2 regions of the Spongiactinospora sp. 9N601 genome follow, and region 2 is predicted to be linked to the other one. Evidence: riboswitches for the same ligand, from Rfam matches in the RefSeq annotation. Region 2 holds a riboswitch; the other holds the start of a gene.
What was found. Region 2 has a riboswitch for glycine ahead of gcvP (aminomethyl-transferring glycine dehydrogenase). Riboswitches for the same ligand answer to the same signal wherever they lie in the genome.
Positions count from the first base shown of each region.

Region 1: it holds a riboswitch for glycine, as region 2 does, so the genes downstream of both, gcvT (glycine cleavage system aminomethyltransferase GcvT) here and gcvP (aminomethyl-transferring glycine dehydrogenase) in region 2, are expected to answer to the same signal.

Region 1 is NZ_JBIRBB010000012.1:122,327-130,960, reverse strand. It holds gene ACH34R_RS27740 (hypothetical protein) at 1-1,014, opposite strand, end outside; gene ACH34R_RS27735 (L-serine ammonia-lyase) at 1,289-2,665, opposite strand; gene gcvH (glycine cleavage system protein GcvH) at 2,700-3,089, opposite strand; gene gcvT (glycine cleavage system aminomethyltransferase GcvT) at 3,086-4,177, opposite strand; glycine riboswitch at 4,316-4,413, opposite strand; gene ACH34R_RS27720 (endonuclease/exonuclease/phosphatase family protein) at 4,450-6,225, opposite strand; gene ACH34R_RS27715 (YybH family protein) at 6,401-6,826, opposite strand; gene ACH34R_RS27710 (response regulator) at 6,918-7,577, opposite strand; gene ACH34R_RS27705 (histidine kinase) at 7,582-8,634, opposite strand, start outside.
Region 2 is NZ_JBIRBB010000006.1:353,944-362,577, forward strand. It holds gene ACH34R_RS16600 (bifunctional nuclease family protein) at 1-286, shown strand, start outside; gene ACH34R_RS16605 (MerR family transcriptional regulator) at 440-1,057, shown strand; glycine riboswitch at 1,177-1,284, shown strand; gene gcvP (aminomethyl-transferring glycine dehydrogenase) at 1,457-4,312, shown strand; gene ACH34R_RS16615 (tetratricopeptide repeat protein) at 4,402-5,196, shown strand; gene ACH34R_RS16620 (hypothetical protein) at 5,232-5,612, opposite strand; gene ACH34R_RS16625 (alpha/beta family hydrolase) at 5,744-6,376, shown strand; gene ACH34R_RS16630 (DUF5999 family protein) at 6,434-6,631, opposite strand; gene ACH34R_RS16635 (TetR family transcriptional regulator) at 6,962-7,546, opposite strand; gene ACH34R_RS16640 (hypothetical protein) at 7,690-8,094, shown strand; gene ACH34R_RS16645 (RNA polymerase sigma factor) at 8,381-8,634, opposite strand, start outside.

The sequences.
Region 1 (8,634 bases), on a different contig from region 2:
GGCGGGGTCGAACGGCGGGATCGAGCGGGGGAAGACGTACGCGCTCTGCGGCCCCTTGACCGGATAGACCCTGCGCTCCCAGGCGAAGATCGACGCCACGTCCAGCGCCCCGGTGCGCAGGAAGTCGGCCGGCTGCGCCATGATCGTCCGGGTGGCGAACGACGCGGCCAGCGCGTTGCGGTCCAGCCCGTTCAGCGCCTTGCTGTTGTAGGGGGAGTCGCCGCTCCAGATGTACTGCGGCGGCGTGAGCCGCCGCCCCAGCGGCTCGCGCGGGCACAGCGCGGCCTCCGGCTGCGGCGGGCGGACCTTCGCGCAGTCGGCGAACGTCATCACGCGCGCCCACAGGAAGACGTTGCTGCGGGTGAGGGCCAGTTGGCCGTGTTCGGCGCGGAACCACAGGGCGTACCCGCCCAGGCCCAGCGCGGCGGTCAGCGCGGTGGCCAGCACGGCCTTCCAGCCCGCCCGGGTGAGCAGCATGGCCACCACCACGACCGCGACCAGCGCGAGCCCGACCGTCCTGGTGACGGTGGCCGCGGCCAGCAGCAGCCCGGCGGTGAGGGCCATCCACACCGCGGGACGCGGTCGCCACATCACCAGCGTGACCGCGGCGAGGGCCAGGAAGGTGAACAGCAGATCGGCCATGACCAGGTGTTCGAGCTGCACCTGGTGGACGTCCAGCAGCACCGGCGCGGCGGCCAGTGCCCCGGCCCACCCCGGCAGCCCGGCCCGCCGCCTGACCAGCGCGTACACGCAGACGGCCATGGCCAGGCCGAGCACATGCTGCACGGCGGTGACCAGGGCCACGCTGGAGAACGGCGAAAGCGCCCACAGGAACAGCGCATAGCCCGCCGGGCGCGACTCCAGGGGCCGTGGGTCCAGCGCCGCGTTGAGATAGGCGAAGGAGTCGGCCCAGAACCACAGCGCGGGCTGATACCCGAGCATCGCCACCGCGCGCAGCCCCGTCCCGGCGATCAGGACGAGAAGGAACACCCAGTGGGCGCGGAGAAACGCCACTCCAGCCGCCTCCTGCTGGTCTGCCGCGCGGGGTCGGAAAAGACCCCGCGCGGGGTCGCCGGCCGTACCGGCCCCGGTCAGGTCAGGCGCACCATCCTAGACAATGAACGTATTTCGCCCGGCCGTTTGCATCAGGTCCGGCCATGTTTCATCGACTTCGGACGTGACCCGATGTCATGACCCAATGTCCGGCTGACCCGGCCGCAACGGTTCTGACCTGCGAAGACCATCGAAAGGCGGATTCATTCGGCGTAATGGGCACCGCCGGGAAATCTCAGCACTCGATCACATTGACGGCCAGCCCGCCACGGCTGGTCTCCTTGTACTTGTCGAGCATGTCGCGCCCGGTGTCCTTCATGGTCTTGATCGCCCGGTCCAGGTGGACGAAGTGACGGCCGTCGCCGCGCAGCGCGATGCGGGCGGCGGTGATGGCCTTGATGGAGGCCACCGCGTTCCGCTCGATGCACGGGATCTGCACCAGGCCGCCGATCGGGTCGCAGGTGAGCCCGAGGTTGTGCTCGATGCCGATCTCGGCCGCGTTCTCCACCTGCTCGGGGGTGCCGCCCAGGACCTCGGTCAGGCCGGCGGCGGCCATCGAGCAGGCCGAACCGACCTCGCCCTGACACCCGACCTCCGCGCCGGAGATCGAGGCGTTCTCCTTGAACAGCACGCCGATCGCCCCCGCGGTGAGCAGGAAGCGGACCACGCCGTCGTCGTCGGCGTGCGGCACGAACCTGTCGTAGTAGGTGAGCACCGCGGGAATGATCCCCGCCGCGCCGTTGGTGGGGGCGGTGACCACGCGCCCGCCCGCGGCGTTCTCCTCGTTCACGGCCAGGGCGAACAGCGTCACCCAGTCCATGATCTGCATGGGGTCCTTCTCGCTGGTCTCCGACGACAGCCGCACGTGCAGCCGGTGCGCGCGCCGCTTGACCTTGAGCCCGCCGGGCAGTATGCCCTCGGTGGCGCAGCCGCGCCGCACGCAGGCGGACATGACGCCCCAGAGTTCGAGCAGCCGCTCGCGGATCTCCAGCGGGCCACGGCCGAAGGCCCGCTCGTTCTCCAGCATCAGGCCGGAGATCGACAGGCCGGTCTCGGCGCAGTGCGCGAGTAGTTCGGCACCGGTCGAGAAGGGGTAGGGCAGCTCGGTGTCGTCGGGCTTGATCCGGTCGGCGCCGGTGGCGTTCTCGTCCACCACGAACCCGCCGCCCACCGAGTAGTAGACCTTCTCCCGTAGCGGCTCGCCGTCCTTGCCGAAGGCGGTGAACCGCATGCCGTTGGGGTGGTGCGGCAGGGAGATCTTGCGCTCGAAGACCAGGTGGTCGCCGACGACGAAGGGGATCTCCCGCTTGCCGTACAACGGGACGGTGCCCGAGCCGCGCATCGCGGCCAGCCGGTCGTCGATGGAGTCGACGTCGACGAGCTCGGGCTTCTCACCGGCCAGGCCCAGCAGGACGGCCTTGTCGCTGCCGTGGCCCTTGCCGGTCAGGCCGAGCGAGCCGTAGAGGACGGCACGGACGTTCGCCACCCGCTCCAGCAGGCCGTCCTCGTAAAGGCCGCGGGCGAACTTGTGAGCGGCGGCCATCGGCCCGCCCGTATGCGAGCTGGACGGGCCGATACCGATCTTGAACAGGTCGAAGACGCTGATCGCCATCGAGGGGGCCTTCCGTCTGCCGATATCGCCTTGCTCAGGAATCGCCGGAGGAGAGTGCGGTGTACTCGGCCGCGCTCAGAAGTTCGGAGGTGGCGCCGTCGATACGGATCCGGAACAGCCAGCCCTCGCCGTAGGGGTCGCTGTTGACCAGCGAGGGGTCGTCGGAGACCGTGTCGTTGACCGCGACGATCTCACCGGCGACCGGGCTGTAGACGTCGTTCACCGACTTGGTGGACTCCACCTCGCCGATCGCCTCGCCCTCCGTCACGGTGGCCCCGACCTCGGGCAGCTGTACAAAGACCACATCGCCGAGCTGCTCGGCGGCGAAGGCCGTCACGCCCACGGTCGCGAGGTCGCCGTCCTCAAGACCGGACACCCACTCGTGCTCCTTGGTGTACTGGAGCTCTTCGGGAATCTCGCTCACTTCTTCCTCCTGTAGAAAGGCAGATCAACAACATCGACGGGTTCGTGGGAGCCGCGGATGTCCACGGCGAGGGGGCCCTGTGCGCCGGTGTCGACGTAGGCCATCGCGATCGGCCGGCCGATCGACTGCGAGGGCGCGCCGCTGGTGACCTCGCCCACGATCGTGCCGTCCTCGCGCAACACCACGGGGTAGCCGTGCCTGGGCACCCGGCGGCCGACCATCACCAGGCCGGTGAGGCGGCGGCGCGGCGGGGTGTCGCGGACGCGTTCCAGTGCGGCCCTGCCGACGAAGTCGCCCGGCTTGTCGAACTTCACCACGCGGCCGAGCCCGGCGTCGAAGGGGGTGAGCGCGTCGGACAACTCGTTGCCGTACAGCGGCATCCCGGCCTCCAGACGCAGCGTGTCGCGGGCCGACAGCCCGGCGGGGCGCAGCGCGTACGGCTCGCCCGCCTTGGTCAGCGCGTGCCACAGCGGCGTCGCGTCCGGGCCCGCCACGAACAGCTCGAAGCCGTCCTCGCCGGTGTAGCCGGTGCGCGCGATCAGCGCGTCGAACCCGGCGACCGTGCCCGGCAGCCCCGCGTAGTACTTCAGCCCGGGAAGGTCCGCGTCGGTGAGCGTGGCCAGGATCTCCTGGGCGCGCGGCCCCTGGATCGCGATCAGCGCGACGGAGTCGGAGCGGTCGTCGACCACCGTGTCGTACGGCCGCGCCCGCGCGGTCAGCTCGGCGGCGACCCTCGGGGCGTTGGAGGCGTTGGCCACCACCATGAAGGTCTCGGCGGCCAGGCGGTAGACGATCAGGTCGTCGAGGACCCCGCCGTTGTCCGCACAGATCATGGTGTAGCGGGCCCGGCCGGTGTCGAGGGTGCCGAGATGGCCGACCAGGGCGTGGTCGAGCGCGTCGGCGGCCTGCGGCCCGGTCACGTAGATCTCGCCCATGTGCGAAAGGTCGAACAGCCCGGCGGCGCTGCGGACCGCGTTGTGCTCGGCGGCCTCGCTGCCGTAGCGCAGCGGCATCAGCCAGCCGGCGAAGTCGGTCAGCGTCGCGCCCAGGCTTTCATGGACTTCGCGTAGTGGCGTGGGTCGGGACATGTACGCAGACCCCCAGACAGGTCGGATGTGGGCATCCTCCCCCTCTGTCACGGGTGCCTGAGAGCTTCGCCCGGTTCTTAACCGGACTTTCACCTTCGGCGAGGCCATTGGTCCGCCGGCCTGCTTTCCAGAGGTCGCCTGCCCCGAGCGGTCCTTTGCCTTGAGAGGTTCGCGGGGAGGGCTTGCTCCTTCAGGGGTCCTGGCCGGCTGCCAGGACGCTCTCCCGCCGGGATCGTCAGCGACGCGCGCCAGCCTATCAAGATGGGCCAGGTTCAGGGAGCGGCGAGCGCGATGGTGGCCTCCAGAGGAGGAGGGCCGAGGACGGTCACATCGTTGAGCACCGTGAAATCACGAAATATCAGGTCTTTCGTGGCCCAAATCCAGCCGCCCCGGTCGTGCTCGCCGCGCCAGGCGGCGGGCGCGCCGGCCGGTTCGGCGGCGGGGCTGAACCCGGCGCGGTCGAACATCGCGGTCTCGGCGCGGCGGGGGAGGGTCCGGCCCAGGTCACCGGCGATCACCGCGGGCCGCATGCCGTTCCAGGCGGCGAGCAGGGCGTCGAGCCGGGGCGTGAGGGCGGGGGCATCACCGGGGCGGAGGCGCAGCTGCGTGGTGATCAGATGGACGGGCCGCCCGTTCCCGCGCGGTTCGGAGGGGTCGCCGGGGAGGGTCATCGTCCCGGTCGCGTACGACGGGCCGCCGCCGGCTCCCCGCCCCGTGAGCGGCACCCGCGTGAGGATCAGGTTGCCCGACTGCCGGCCCGCGGCGGGTGCCCAGACCCGCGAGACGGGACGCAGCCGCCTGGTCAGCCACTCGGCGAGATCGACGCCCGCGGCGGCGGGCAGGCCCCTGGCGACCCCCTGGAGCATCACCACGTCGGGGTCGCGCTCCTCGATCAGCCGCGCGATCGCCTCGGGATCGACGGCGGGCGCGCCGGTGACACCGTGCTGGATGTTCCAGGACAGCAGCTTGAACTGCGCGCGGGCCGGTGTCTTGGCCGCCGGGGCGGGGGTGGTGACCAGCGCGATCACCGGGGCGAGCAGCGCCACCGCGCAGCCGCCCGCCAGATGGAACTCGTGCGCGACCGCGCCCTGGGCCCGGGGGCGGCCGAGGTGGGCGGCGAGGGCCAGCATCGCCGTACCGGCCAGCGGCCAGACCAGGCCGGGCACGCCCAGCGGCGTCTCCTGGTGAGCCTGGTAGGGCAGTACGACCACGGCGAAGCCCAGGCCCGCCGCGAGCCCGGCCCAGCCGACCCCCTCGCGTCCGTCTCCGGCGAGGGCGCGGGCCAGCAGCAGCGCCGCGCAGAGCTGGGCCGCCGCCAGCGCGGCCAGGACCACCGGGCCGGTGGCCAGCAGGGCGGCGGTGAGCGCGCCGGCCAGCGCGGGCCCGGCGGCCCAAAGGACCCTGCGCCGCCACAGCGCCGCCGCGTGACCGGCCTCCCCGGCCACGACGACGGCGAAGAGCGCGCCGATGATCAGCACCCCGGACGCGACCGGCAGTGGCACCCCCGCCTGCGAGGCGGCGAAGGCCGGACTGCCCAGCATGAGCGTGGCCAGCCCCAGGAACGGCCCGATCACCCAGGCGCGCGGCCCGGCGGGGATCGCGCCGCGCGGGACCTTCCAGGCGAGCACGAGCGCCGCCGCGCACAGCGCGCCGGTGACGACCCAGGGCAGCGGGCCGGGCTGCCAGATCACGTCCCAGCTGAAGAACAGCGAGCGCACCGCGACGTCCAGCGCGATCCCGGTGGGCAGGCCCGCCGCTGCGGCCCCGCCCTCGGCCCCGCCGACGGTCAGCAACAGCGCGATCATCCCGAGGACGACCGCGGCCGACCCGAGCGCGTACGGCGGGGCCTCGAACGCCTGGAGCGCCAGGCGGGCGGCGACCAGCCCGGCCACCGAGACGATGACCGCCGAGTCACCGAGCGCCCGCCCGAGCGGCCCGGCCAGCACGGACGCGGCCAAGGCGCCCGCCGCGACGCCCGCCCCGGCCGCCGTCGAGCCGGCGGAAGACCCGAAGGCCCGCAGCAACTCCAGCAGAATCGCGGTCAACACCGCGATCACCGGGCCCGATGACCCCGGGGATCGGATACGCATAAACGGCACCTTAAGCCCCATACGCCACTAAAGGCGACAAATAGCCACACTTCGCCCATGCGATCGTTCGGTCACAACCCAGCGTGACCGAACGGCTACCGGCCCGCAATGCCCTTGGCCGACACAGTGGAACTCAGCCGGTCCCGGAGCCCCGTTCGGGTGCGAGGGCGGTGCCGAAGGGGTTGTCCATCACGTAGCGCCAGCGACCGTCGGAGCCCTGGCGGACCACATCGGTGGAGGTGCCGCTCAGGTCTACGCCGATGCCGTCGGAGGTGGTGCCACGAATGGCCCAGTCCACGATCAGCAGGGCGATGTCGCCGGAGACGTAGACATGGCGGGGAGTGGCCTCGATGGGCAGTCCCCAGCTCAGCAGATGACGGGTGGCGGCGACCCGTGCGGGTCCGGTCATCGGGGTGCCGGGTGAGGGGACGACGACGCTCGCCTGCTCGTACATCCGGTCAACGGCCTGGGCGTCGCCCGCGTTGAAAGCCGCCACATAAGCCGCGAGATGAGCGTGGAGGGCGGTGAGCGGCTCGGCCTCGGTGTCATGAGTGTTCATGACAAAATGATCATAACACGAAACGCCGCTTGACTTCTGATCGATCACGCCGCGCGACCCGATGCCGGGCGGTACCGGGCGAGACCATCCGTCAGGGTTCGATCAAGCCTGCTCGGATGGCGTAGCGGGTGAGGTCGAGGCGGTCGCGCATGCCGAGTTTCTGGAGGATGTTGGCCCGGTGCCGGTCCACCGTCTTGACGCTGATGACCAGCGTCTCGGCGATCTCCCTGGCCGAGTTGCCCTCGGCGATCAGCTTGACGATCTCCTCCTCGCGCGGGGTCAGCACGCTTTCCGGCAGCCGCTCGCCCTGCCTGGCCCGGCGCAGGTAGTCGCGTACCAGGGCGGTGATCGCCCCGGGGTAGAGGAACGGCTCGCCGCGCATCGCCGCCCGGCAGGCTTCGAGCAGGTCGCGGTCGGCGACCGACTTGAGGACGTACCCCGAGGCCCCGGCCTTGAGGGAGGCGAAGAAGTACTGTTCGTTGTCGTACATCGACAAGATCAGGATGCGCACCTGCGGGGCCCGCCTGGAGATCTCGCGGGCCGCCTGGATGCCGGTCATCCGCGGCATCGCGATGTCCAGGATGGCGAGGTCCACGCCGCCGCCGGTGGCCGCCTCCACGGCCTCCGCGCCGTTGGCGGCCTCGGCGACCACGGTGAGGTCGGGTTCGGCGTCCAGGATCAGGCGCAGACCGCGGCGGACCAGCGCGTGGTCGTCGGCCAGGAGGATGCGCGTCTTGGATGTGGTGTCCACCAGGTCAGCTCCGCTCCGCGGGTTCGGCGACGGCCCGCGCGGGCACCACCAGACGCACGTCGGTGCCCCCGCCGGGCGGTGAGTCGAGGGTCAGGCGGGCCCCGATGAGCAGGGCGCGTTCGCGCATGCCGCGTACTCCCGCGCCGTCCTGCCGCGCGCCGCCCCGGCCGTCGTCGGTGACCCGGAGGGTCAGCCCGCCGTCCTCCGCCGATCGCAGCGACAGCCACACGCGGGTGGCGGCGGCGTGCCGCGCCACGTTGGTCAGCCCTTCCTGGGCGATCCGGTAGAGGACGAGTTCCACCTCGCCGCTCATCTCGGGCAGTTCCGTATCGATGTCGCGGGTCACCTGGACCTCACCGGCCTCGGCGAAGTCGCCGGCCAGCGCGCTGAGCGCGCTGTGCAGCCCGAGATCCTCAAGTACGCCGGGGCGCAGCCGGCGGGCCACCTGGCGGACCTCGTCCAGGCTGCCTCGTACGGTCTCCTGTACGGCGAGGAGTTCCTGGCGCAGTTCCTCCGGCGCGCGGCCCAGGGTGTGCTTCAGGTTCAGCAGCACCACGGTGAGGCTCTGGCCGATCTCGTCGTGCAGTTCCCTGGCGATGCGCTGCCGTTCGCCCTCCTGGGCGGCGAGCGCGTGCGCGCTGCTCGCGCTGCGCTCGGCCTCCAGCCGGTCGAGCATCCCGTTGAAGGTCTCGATCAGGTGGGTGAGGTCGCCGTTGCCGCTGTCGGTGAGCCGGTCGCCGACCCGCAACGGATCGACGCGTTCCATCAGGGTGGTGAGCGTGTCGAGCGGCGCGAGGCTGCGGCGCAGCAGCAGCGCGTTGGCGCCGAGGATCAGCGCCAGGCCGATGATCAGTACCGGTACCTCGGTCAGCAGCACCGGCGAGGAGACGGTCGCGGGCGAGACCGCGAGCACGAGCGTCCCGGCCGCGAAGACCAGCCCATTGATCACGAAGACCCGCCGGAAGAGCGCCCGCGCCGGCCGCACCTCCCGCTCCCCGGGATTCGCGCCGGGGCGCGTCCGTCGGCCGGTGTCGGCCGCGGCTGGCGGGACCGGGTC
Region 2 (8,634 bases):
GGATGTGCTCGACGCGCTCGGGGTGGCGTTGCGCACGGTGAACATCGTGTCGCTGCGTGATGGCATCTTCTTCGCCGACCTGGTCTTCTCCAATGGCGTCGAGGTCAGCGCGCGGCCCTCCGACTCCATCGCGCTCGCCCTGCGCACCGGTGCGCGGATCTTCGCCAGCGAGGAGGTGGTGCAGGAGGCCGGGGTGACCATCCCTGATGACCAGGAGGACGAGGTGGAGAAGTTCCGGGAGTTCCTCGACACGATCAGCCCCGAGGATTTCGGCCGTGCAGGGTGAGGCCGGGTGAGATGGTTTGTAGCGCTTCACGACGCGCCGAGCGGGATCGTTGACTGTGGATGACCACGGTCCTACGGTGCAAGTGAACCCTGCGGTTGTAATTCACGAACCCCCAGATCAGACCGCGGGATGAGAGAAAGCCGGAGGTCCGCAGTGGCGGTCAGCAGCGGCGAGGGCAAGACAGCCGGCCAGGATGATCCGGGACGGCGCGAGAGCGCGCGTCAACGTGCCGGTGAACAGGGCCTGCTCTTCGATGAGCGGCCCACGGCGTTGCCCGCCGACATCGGGTATCGCGGTCCCACCGCCTGCGCGGCAGCCGGAATAACCTACCGGCAGCTCGACTACTGGGCGCGTACGGGGCTGGTGGAGCCCGGAATAAGAGCCGCGCACGGCTCGGGCTCACAGCGGCTCTACAGTTTCCGTGACATTCTGGTGCTCAAGGTGGTGAAGCGGCTCCTTGACACCGGGGTGTCGCTCCAGCAGATCCGCACCGCCGTACAACACCTGCGCGACCGGGGTGTCCCCGACCTGGCGCAGATCACGCTGATGAGCGACGGGGTCAGCGTTTACGAGTGCACCTCCGCCGACGAGGTGATCGACCTGCTGCAGGGCGGGCAGGGCGTCTTCGGGATCGCCCTCGGGCGGGTCTGGCGAGAGGTCGAGGGGTCCCTGGCGGAGCTGCCGGGGGAACGCGCCGAGGCCGCCCCGGGCCTCGATGAGCATCCGAACGACGAGCTGGCGCGGCGCCGCAAGGCCCGCAAGACCGGCTGAGCGGCCTGACCGCGGCGAAGGCCCTCCGGGGTGACACGGCAAGGCCGTGACGGGGCCTAGCGGGAGCGGCAGGTGGGATCGCCGCGGCGATACGGGGTAGCCTTTACTTCGAAGGCCGATGACCCTGTGCGGGAGAGTCCCCGAGCCGGCGCCTGCGGGCGCGGGTCCGGGGCGCCGAAGGAGCAACCTCCCCGGAATCTCTCAGGCACCCGTACCGCACGGGCGAGGCAACTCTGGAAAGCGGGCGCGTTCGCCAGACGCGCCTCACCGACGGTGCAAGCCCCTGTCCGAGCCAGGGGTGAAGCTCTCAGGTCGCGGCCGGCGCGTCGCGATGACAGAGGGGGAGTCCGGCATACGCCCGCGCTCTGCGCCGGTCTCCACCGCATCGGGAGGCTCTCCATGACCGATCGTTCCCCGCTCGACACCCACGCCGGCCTGGCCGCACCGCCGTTCGAGACCCGCCATATCGGGCCGTCCCCGGCCGAGCGGGCGCACATGCTCAAGGCGATCGGCTTCGCCGGCATCGACGACCTGGTCGCGACGGCCGTCCCCGAGTCGATCCGGGCCAAGGACCGGCTGGATCTCCCGGCCGCGGCGAGCGAGCGCGAGGCCATCGCCGAGCTTCGCGCGCTGGCCGGCCGCAACCGGGTGCTCACCCCGATGATCGGGCTGGGCTACCACGGCACCGAGACGCCCGCGGTGATCCGCCGCAACCTGCTGGAAAACCCCGGCTGGTACACCTCCTACACCCCCTACCAGCCGGAGATCTCCCAGGGCCGGCTGGAGGCGCTGCTCAACTTCCAGACGATGGTCTCCGACCTCACCGGGCTCGACGTGGCGGGCGCGTCGCTGCTGGACGAGGCCACCGCCGCCGCCGAGGCCATGACGCTGGCCCGCCGTGCCGGGCGCGCCAAGAGCGCCGTCTTCGTGGTCGACGCCGACGCGCTGCCGCAGACCAAGGCGGTGCTGCGCACCCGCGCCGAACCGCTCGGCATCGAGCTGGTGGAGGCCGATCTGAGCGGTGAGCTGCCCGAGTGTTACGGCGTGCTGGTCCAGTACCCGGGGGCGAGCGGCAGGGTCGCGGGCTTCGCCGGGCTGGCCGAGCGCGCCCACGCCCAGGGCGCCCTGGTGGTGGCCGCGGCCGACCTGCTGGCCCTGACCCTGCTGGCCTCGCCCGGCGAGCAGGGCGCGGACATCGCGATCGGCTCCACCCAGCGGTTCGGCGTGCCGCTCGGATTCGGCGGCCCGCACGCGGCCTACATGGCGGTGCGCGAGCGCCTTGCCCGCCAGCTTCCCGGCCGGCTCGTGGGCGTTTCCCTGGACGCCGGTGGCCGGACCGCCTATCGCCTCGCCCTGCAGACCCGTGAGCAGCACATCCGCAGGGAGAAGGCGACCAGCAACATCTGCACCGCGCAGGCGCTGCTCGCGGTGATCGCCGCGATGTACGCCGTCTACCACGGCCCCGAGGGGCTGACCAGGATCGCGCGGCACACGCACCGGCACGCCCGCGCCCTCGCCGAGGCCCTGCGCGCCGGCGGCGTCGAGGTGGTCCACGAGAGCTTCTTCGACACGGTGCTGGCCAGGGTGCCCGGCGGGGCCGCCCGCGTCGTGGCCGCCGCCGTGGAGCGCGGGGTCAACCTCCGCCAGGCCGGGCCCGACCATGTGGGCATCGCCTGCGACGAGACCACCACCGGGGCCGATCTGGCCGCCGTCCTCGGCGCGTTCGGCCTGGCCGCCGAGAGCCCGGTCCCGGCCGGCGGCGACGCCCTGCCCGCCGACCTGGCGCGCACCTCGCCGTTCCTGACGCACCCGGTGTTCCACACCCACCGCTCCGAGACCGCCATGCTGCGCTACCTGCGCAGGCTCCAGGACAAGGACATCGCCCTGGACCGGTCGATGATCCCGCTCGGCTCCTGCACGATGAAGCTCAACGCGGCCACCGAGATGGAGCCCATCACCTGGCCCGAGTTCGGCGGCGTGCACCCCTACGTCCCCGAGGACCAGGTGGAGGGCTACCTGGCGCTGATCCGCTCCCTTGAGGGCTGGCTGGCCGAGGTGACCGGCTACCACGCGGTGTCGCTGCAGCCCAACGCGGGTTCCCAGGGCGAGTACGCCGGGCTGCTGGCCATCCGCGGCTACCACCGCGCGGCCGGAGACGACCACCGTGACGTCTGCCTGATCCCCTCCTCGGCGCACGGCACCAACGCCGCCAGCGCCGTCATGGCGGGCATGCGGGTCGTCGTGGTGGCCTGCGACTCCGACGGCAACATCGACGTGGCCGACCTCGACGCCAAGATCGCCGAGCACCGCGACCGGCTGTCGGCGATCATGGTGACCTACCCGTCCACGCACGGCGTCTATGAGGAGTCCATCACCGAGGTCTGCGCCAAGGTGCACGAGGCGGGCGGGCAGGTCTACGTCGACGGCGCCAACCTCAACGCCCTGGTCGGGCTGGCCAAGCTGGGCGAGCTCGGCGCCGACGTCTCCCACCTCAACCTGCACAAGACGTTCTGCGTCCCGCACGGCGGCGGCGGGCCGGGCGTCGGCCCCATCGCGGTCCGCGCCCACCTGGCCGGCTACCTGCCCGGACACCCGCTGCGCGACGGTTCGGGCGTCGGGCCGGTGGCCGCCGCGCCCTACGGCTCGGCCGGGATTCTGCCGATCTCCTGGGCCTACATCCGGATGATGGGCGGTGACGGCCTCAAGGCCGCCACCGAGCAGGCCATCCTGTCGGCCAACTATCTGGCCCGCAGGCTCGCCCCGCACTACCCGGTGCTCTACACCGGCCGCGGCGGGCTGGTCGCCCACGAGTGCATCATCGACCTGCGGCAGATCACCAAGGAGACCGGCATCACCGTGGAGGACGTGGCCAAGCGGCTCATGGACTACGGCTTCCACGCGCCGACCATGTCCTTCCCGGTGGCGGGCACGCTGATGATCGAGCCCACCGAGAGCGAGAACCTCGCGGAGCTGGACCGCTTCTGCGAGGCCATGATCGCGATCCGGGAGGAGATCGCCAAGGTCGCCTCCGGGGAGTACGACCGGGCCGACAACCCGCTGCGCAACGCCCCGCACACCGCCGACTGCCTGATCGAGGACGACTGGGCGCACCCCTACCCGCGCTCGGTGGCCGCCTACCCGCTGGCCTGGCTGCGGGAGGGGAAGTACTGGCCGCCGGTGCGTCGCATCGACCAGGCCCACGGTGACCGCAACCTGGTCTGCTCCTGCCCGCCGCTGAGCGCCTACGAGGCATAGTCGCATACCGGACACCACCGCTCTCGGCATGTCGCGGGACGGGAGGGGCGGGGGCCGTTAGGCTGTTCGATCATCGGTGAAGGAGCGTGATGACCCCCCCGGAGCTCGACGCCCCCGCCCTGGAGACCGCGCGGCAACTGGCCGAGAGCGGCGATCTCGACGGTTCGGCACGGATCTTCGCGGAGCTGGCCGCCGACCCCGACGGCCCCGACCGCGCGCAGGCGGCCGTCGGCCTGGCCGTGGTCCTCGCCGAGCGCGGGGAGGTCGAGGAGTCCCGGGCGGCGGCCCGTACGGCGCTGGCCACCGGCCATCCGGAGTTCGCCGCGCAGGCCGCCTGTCACCTGGCGGGCAGTTTCGAGCGCGAGGGGCGTGTGGAGCAGGCCAGGGCCGCCTGGCAGGCGGTGCTCGGCCTGGGCACCGCCGGCTACCTGCCGATCGCGCACCTGGCGCTGGCCAGGCTGGCCTCCCGGCGGGGCGACGCGGTGGAGGCGGAGGACGAGCTGCGCGCGGCGATCGTGGGCGAAGACCCCGAGATCGGCGCGCGGGCCGCGCAGTGGCTGGCCGAGCTGCTGCTGGAACGCGGCGAGCCGGGGGAGGCCGCCGAGGTGCTGCTGGCCGCGCTCGACGCGCCGCACGACGGTGATGCGCGGCTGCGGGTGCTGCTCGGCATCGCCCACCTGGACCTCGCCTGCGCCGAGTTCGCCGGCGCGGTGGAGCTCGGGGCCGACGCCGAGACCGGCGCGCTGGCCATCGAGCTGCTGGCCCGGACCCTACCGCTGCGCGACCGGCGTGAGGACGCCGAGCAGGTGTGGTCCTACGGCCTCCAGCACGCCGACGAGGCGCTCGCCGCGCTGGTGCGCGAGCGCCTGGACCGCGACATGTGAGGACCCCGCACGGAGGCGGTGGGCGCGCCTGAGGGTCAGCGCCTGGGCAGGTTCGCCATGACGTTGACGAGGACGATCGCCATCAGCACGAGCGCGAACCCGAAGAACCCCGCCGTGCCGGCCCCGATGGCGCCGAGCGGGATGCCCAGGGCCAGCGTGCCGAGCGCCAGCCACATCTGGCTGTTACGCCCCCTGGGCGGCTCCGGATAGGGCGTGTAGGGGACGTGCGGCGGTGGCATGGGGGCGGGTGGCGGCCCCATGCGGGCGTTGAGTTCGGCGTGGATCCGCGCCGCGATCGCGTCGTCCACCTTGTCGAGGAACGATTCGACCAGCGCGGAGTCATAGTCGGGACCGAGGTCCCTGCGGGCTTCGATGGTGGCGCGCATCTCGTCGCGCGGCAGCGTGTTCTCCGGCACATTCCCAATCTAGCCACGCCGGTGCGGCCGGTTCATCGGCCGAATGGGTGGAAAGCCGTCGTGCCGCAGGATGACCCGATGATCGCGGGCGCGGTCACCCGCGGCCCGGCATGGGGCTAACGTTGCAGGTCATGGAGGAGATACAGGTCGAGACCGGTCAGGGCGCGGCGCGGGTGGACCTGACGGAGCCGGCCGGGCCGCCTGCGCTGCTGCTGGTGCTCACGCACGGGTCGGCCGGGGGAGTGGAGGCACCCGACCTGCTGGCCGTGCGGGAGGCGGCGCTGGGGCTCGGCGCGGTGGTCGCGCGGGTGACGCAGCCGTTCCGGCTGGCCGGCCGCCGTGCCCCGGGCTCGGCGGCGCGTCAGGACGAGGCATGGACGCAGATCGTGGCCGGGCTGCGGCGTGACCGCTATCCGGGGCTGCCGCTGGTGCAGGGCGGGCGCAGCAACGGCGCGCGGGTCGCCTGCCGTACGGCGGGCGCGCTGGGCGCGGACTCGGTGGTCGCGCTGGCCTTCCCGCTGCATCCCCCGGGCAGGCCGGAACGCTCCCGCGCGGAAGAGCTGCGCGGCGCGGGAGTGGACGTGCTGGTGGTGAACGGCGACCGCGACCCCTTCGGGGTGCCGGACCAGGCGGACGCCGCCCGGCTGGTGGTACTGGCCGGCGAGTCGCACGACCTTCGCAAGGATCCGGGAAGGGTCGGCGAGATCGTGGCGGAGTGGCTGCGGGACCGGCTGCATGGTCGACGGAGCGACCGGCTGGGCTGAGCGCCCGCCGTCCCTTCCCCCGAGGACGGTGGTGCGGTGGGGGAGGAGCGGCGGCCCTCAGGCGGCGCCCATCAGCGGGGTGGGACGATGCGGGTCGATGGCGGCCCCGCTGGGCAGCAGCTCACCGGTGTCCTCGAACAGCACCACGCCATTGCACAGCAGGCTCCACCCCTGCTCGGGGTGGGCGGCAATGGTGCGCGCGGCCTCTCGGTCCGCTGCCTCGGCAGTGGGACAACACGGTTCGTGCGGGCACATCGGAGGTGCCTCCGGATCTCATCGGTCGGCTCGCCGGAACCGGATGGTTCCTCTCCCCTCCGACGATGGGCGAGCGATTGGGGTTGACGTGTGGTGAACCACACACTGTGGTCTACCACACATTGGCAGAAACAGTGTGCGCTCTGGTTCTGTTCCGGCGACATAGCCCGTTTGGACGGTTCCGGTCCACGGGTGGGTGGTTAGCGCCTATTGGGTGACCTGCGACACAGCGTGCCTTATGCCAGATAACGGGCGTGGATCGACACGCCGCCGGGCACGTAAACGTTGTATAACACGTCCGGAACCGGGTGCGCAGCCCGGCCCCCTATCTCAGGCCGCGCCGGTGGCGTCCGCCGCCCCCAGGCCGTTCAGCAGGGCCGAGAGGCCGCGTTCGAAGGCGGCCTCGCCGTCGGGGTCGGGGCCCGGTTCGGGGGCCTTGGGATCGGCCCAGCCGGTGTGCTGCAACTCCACCGCGACACTGCCGAACACGTAGGCCCGCATCGCCCGTACCGCCTCGGCGGGCGCGGCCAGGCCGGCCTCCCTGAGCTGTTCGGTCTGCTCCCTGATCGCGGCCGCGGCGCTGCCGCGCGGCGGCTTGGTCATGGCCAGGGCCAGCACGCCGGGATGGGCCAGCAGGGCCGCGCGCGCCGCGCGACACCAGACCGCGGCGATGTCCTGCCAGGCGGCGCGCTCGCCGGCCTCGACGCTCACGGTCGTCACGTGCTGGGCGAGGGCGTCCAGCAGCGCCTCCTTGCCTCCTGGCAGGTGGTGGTAAATGGCCATCGCCTCCACTTCGAGGGCGTCGCCGAGCCTGCGCATGGTCAGGCGGCGCAGGCCCTGGGCGTCGGCAAGGTGGAGGGCGGCGTCGATGATGCGCTCCCGGGAGAGCGGGACGGGCGGTCGTTTGGCGGGCATGGCGATCATCCTGCCAACGGATGCCTTACTATGTAAAGGGCGACGCGCGGGACGGTCGTCCCCGAGTTCCGGTGGGGGCGATATGGTTTTCACGACAGCGACCACAGGATCCGGTTCGTCCGGCGAAAGGGGGAGGAGCAGCGATGGCGTTCTTCCGGCCGCGTGTGAGCCGGGAGGCGGAGGTCCGGTTCCACGCCGACCAGGAGGTCGGCGAGAGCTTTCCCCGGCTCCTTGAAAAGGCCCGTGAGGCCGAGCACGAGCTTCGGCGGCTGCAGGCCGCCCACGCCTCGCAGGAGCGCCTGCGCGCCGCCGGGGTGACCCTCGACGAGGCCCTGACGGAGGCGCTGCGGGCGGCCGAGGCCGCGCTGCGGGCGACCCTGGGGGTCAAGGCCTACGACGACCGGATCGCCCGGCGCAAGCGGCGGGCGACGCCGCAGGGCGTGCGGTGGACGACCGAGGTCGAGAGCCTGCGCACGCTCCGCGAGGAGCACCGCCTCACCGGCATCGTGCAGCTTCCCCGCCGGGTGCCGGCCGCGGTCGCGTCCTGATCGGGTGATCTCCCGAGCGGCGTGATCGGCGGTCGCCGGCGTCAGGTGCGTACGGCGGCCGGTCCCGGCCGGGCGCCGCTCGCCCTGCCGTACGGCCCGGGGTGGCCCGGCATCATTTCGGTCGTGAGATGTGATCCGGCCCGGCGGCCGGGTATCGCCCTCTGCCGTACGGGCCTTGGGGCGATCTGCAAGGGTGGCCCGACACCGTTCGGTCGTGAGATGACGTGGAAGGGCCGGGTGGGCATTTGCCCACCCGGCCCTTCGGTCTGTCACGGTGATGCGGCGGTCAGCTCGCCCAGTCCAGCAGCGGCCGTGCGTTGCTCGGGTGCCGCAGCTTGGACAGCGACTCCTTTTCGAGCTGGCGGATGCGCTCGCGGGTCAGGCCGAGGTGCTTGCCGATCTCGTCAAGGGTGTGCGGCTTGCCGTCCACGAGGCCGAACCGCAGTGCCATGATCCTGGCCTCGCGCGGCGACAGGTTGCCGAGCACCCCGCGCAACTGGTCGGCCAGCAGTTGCCGGTCGATGACCTCCGAGGCCTCCG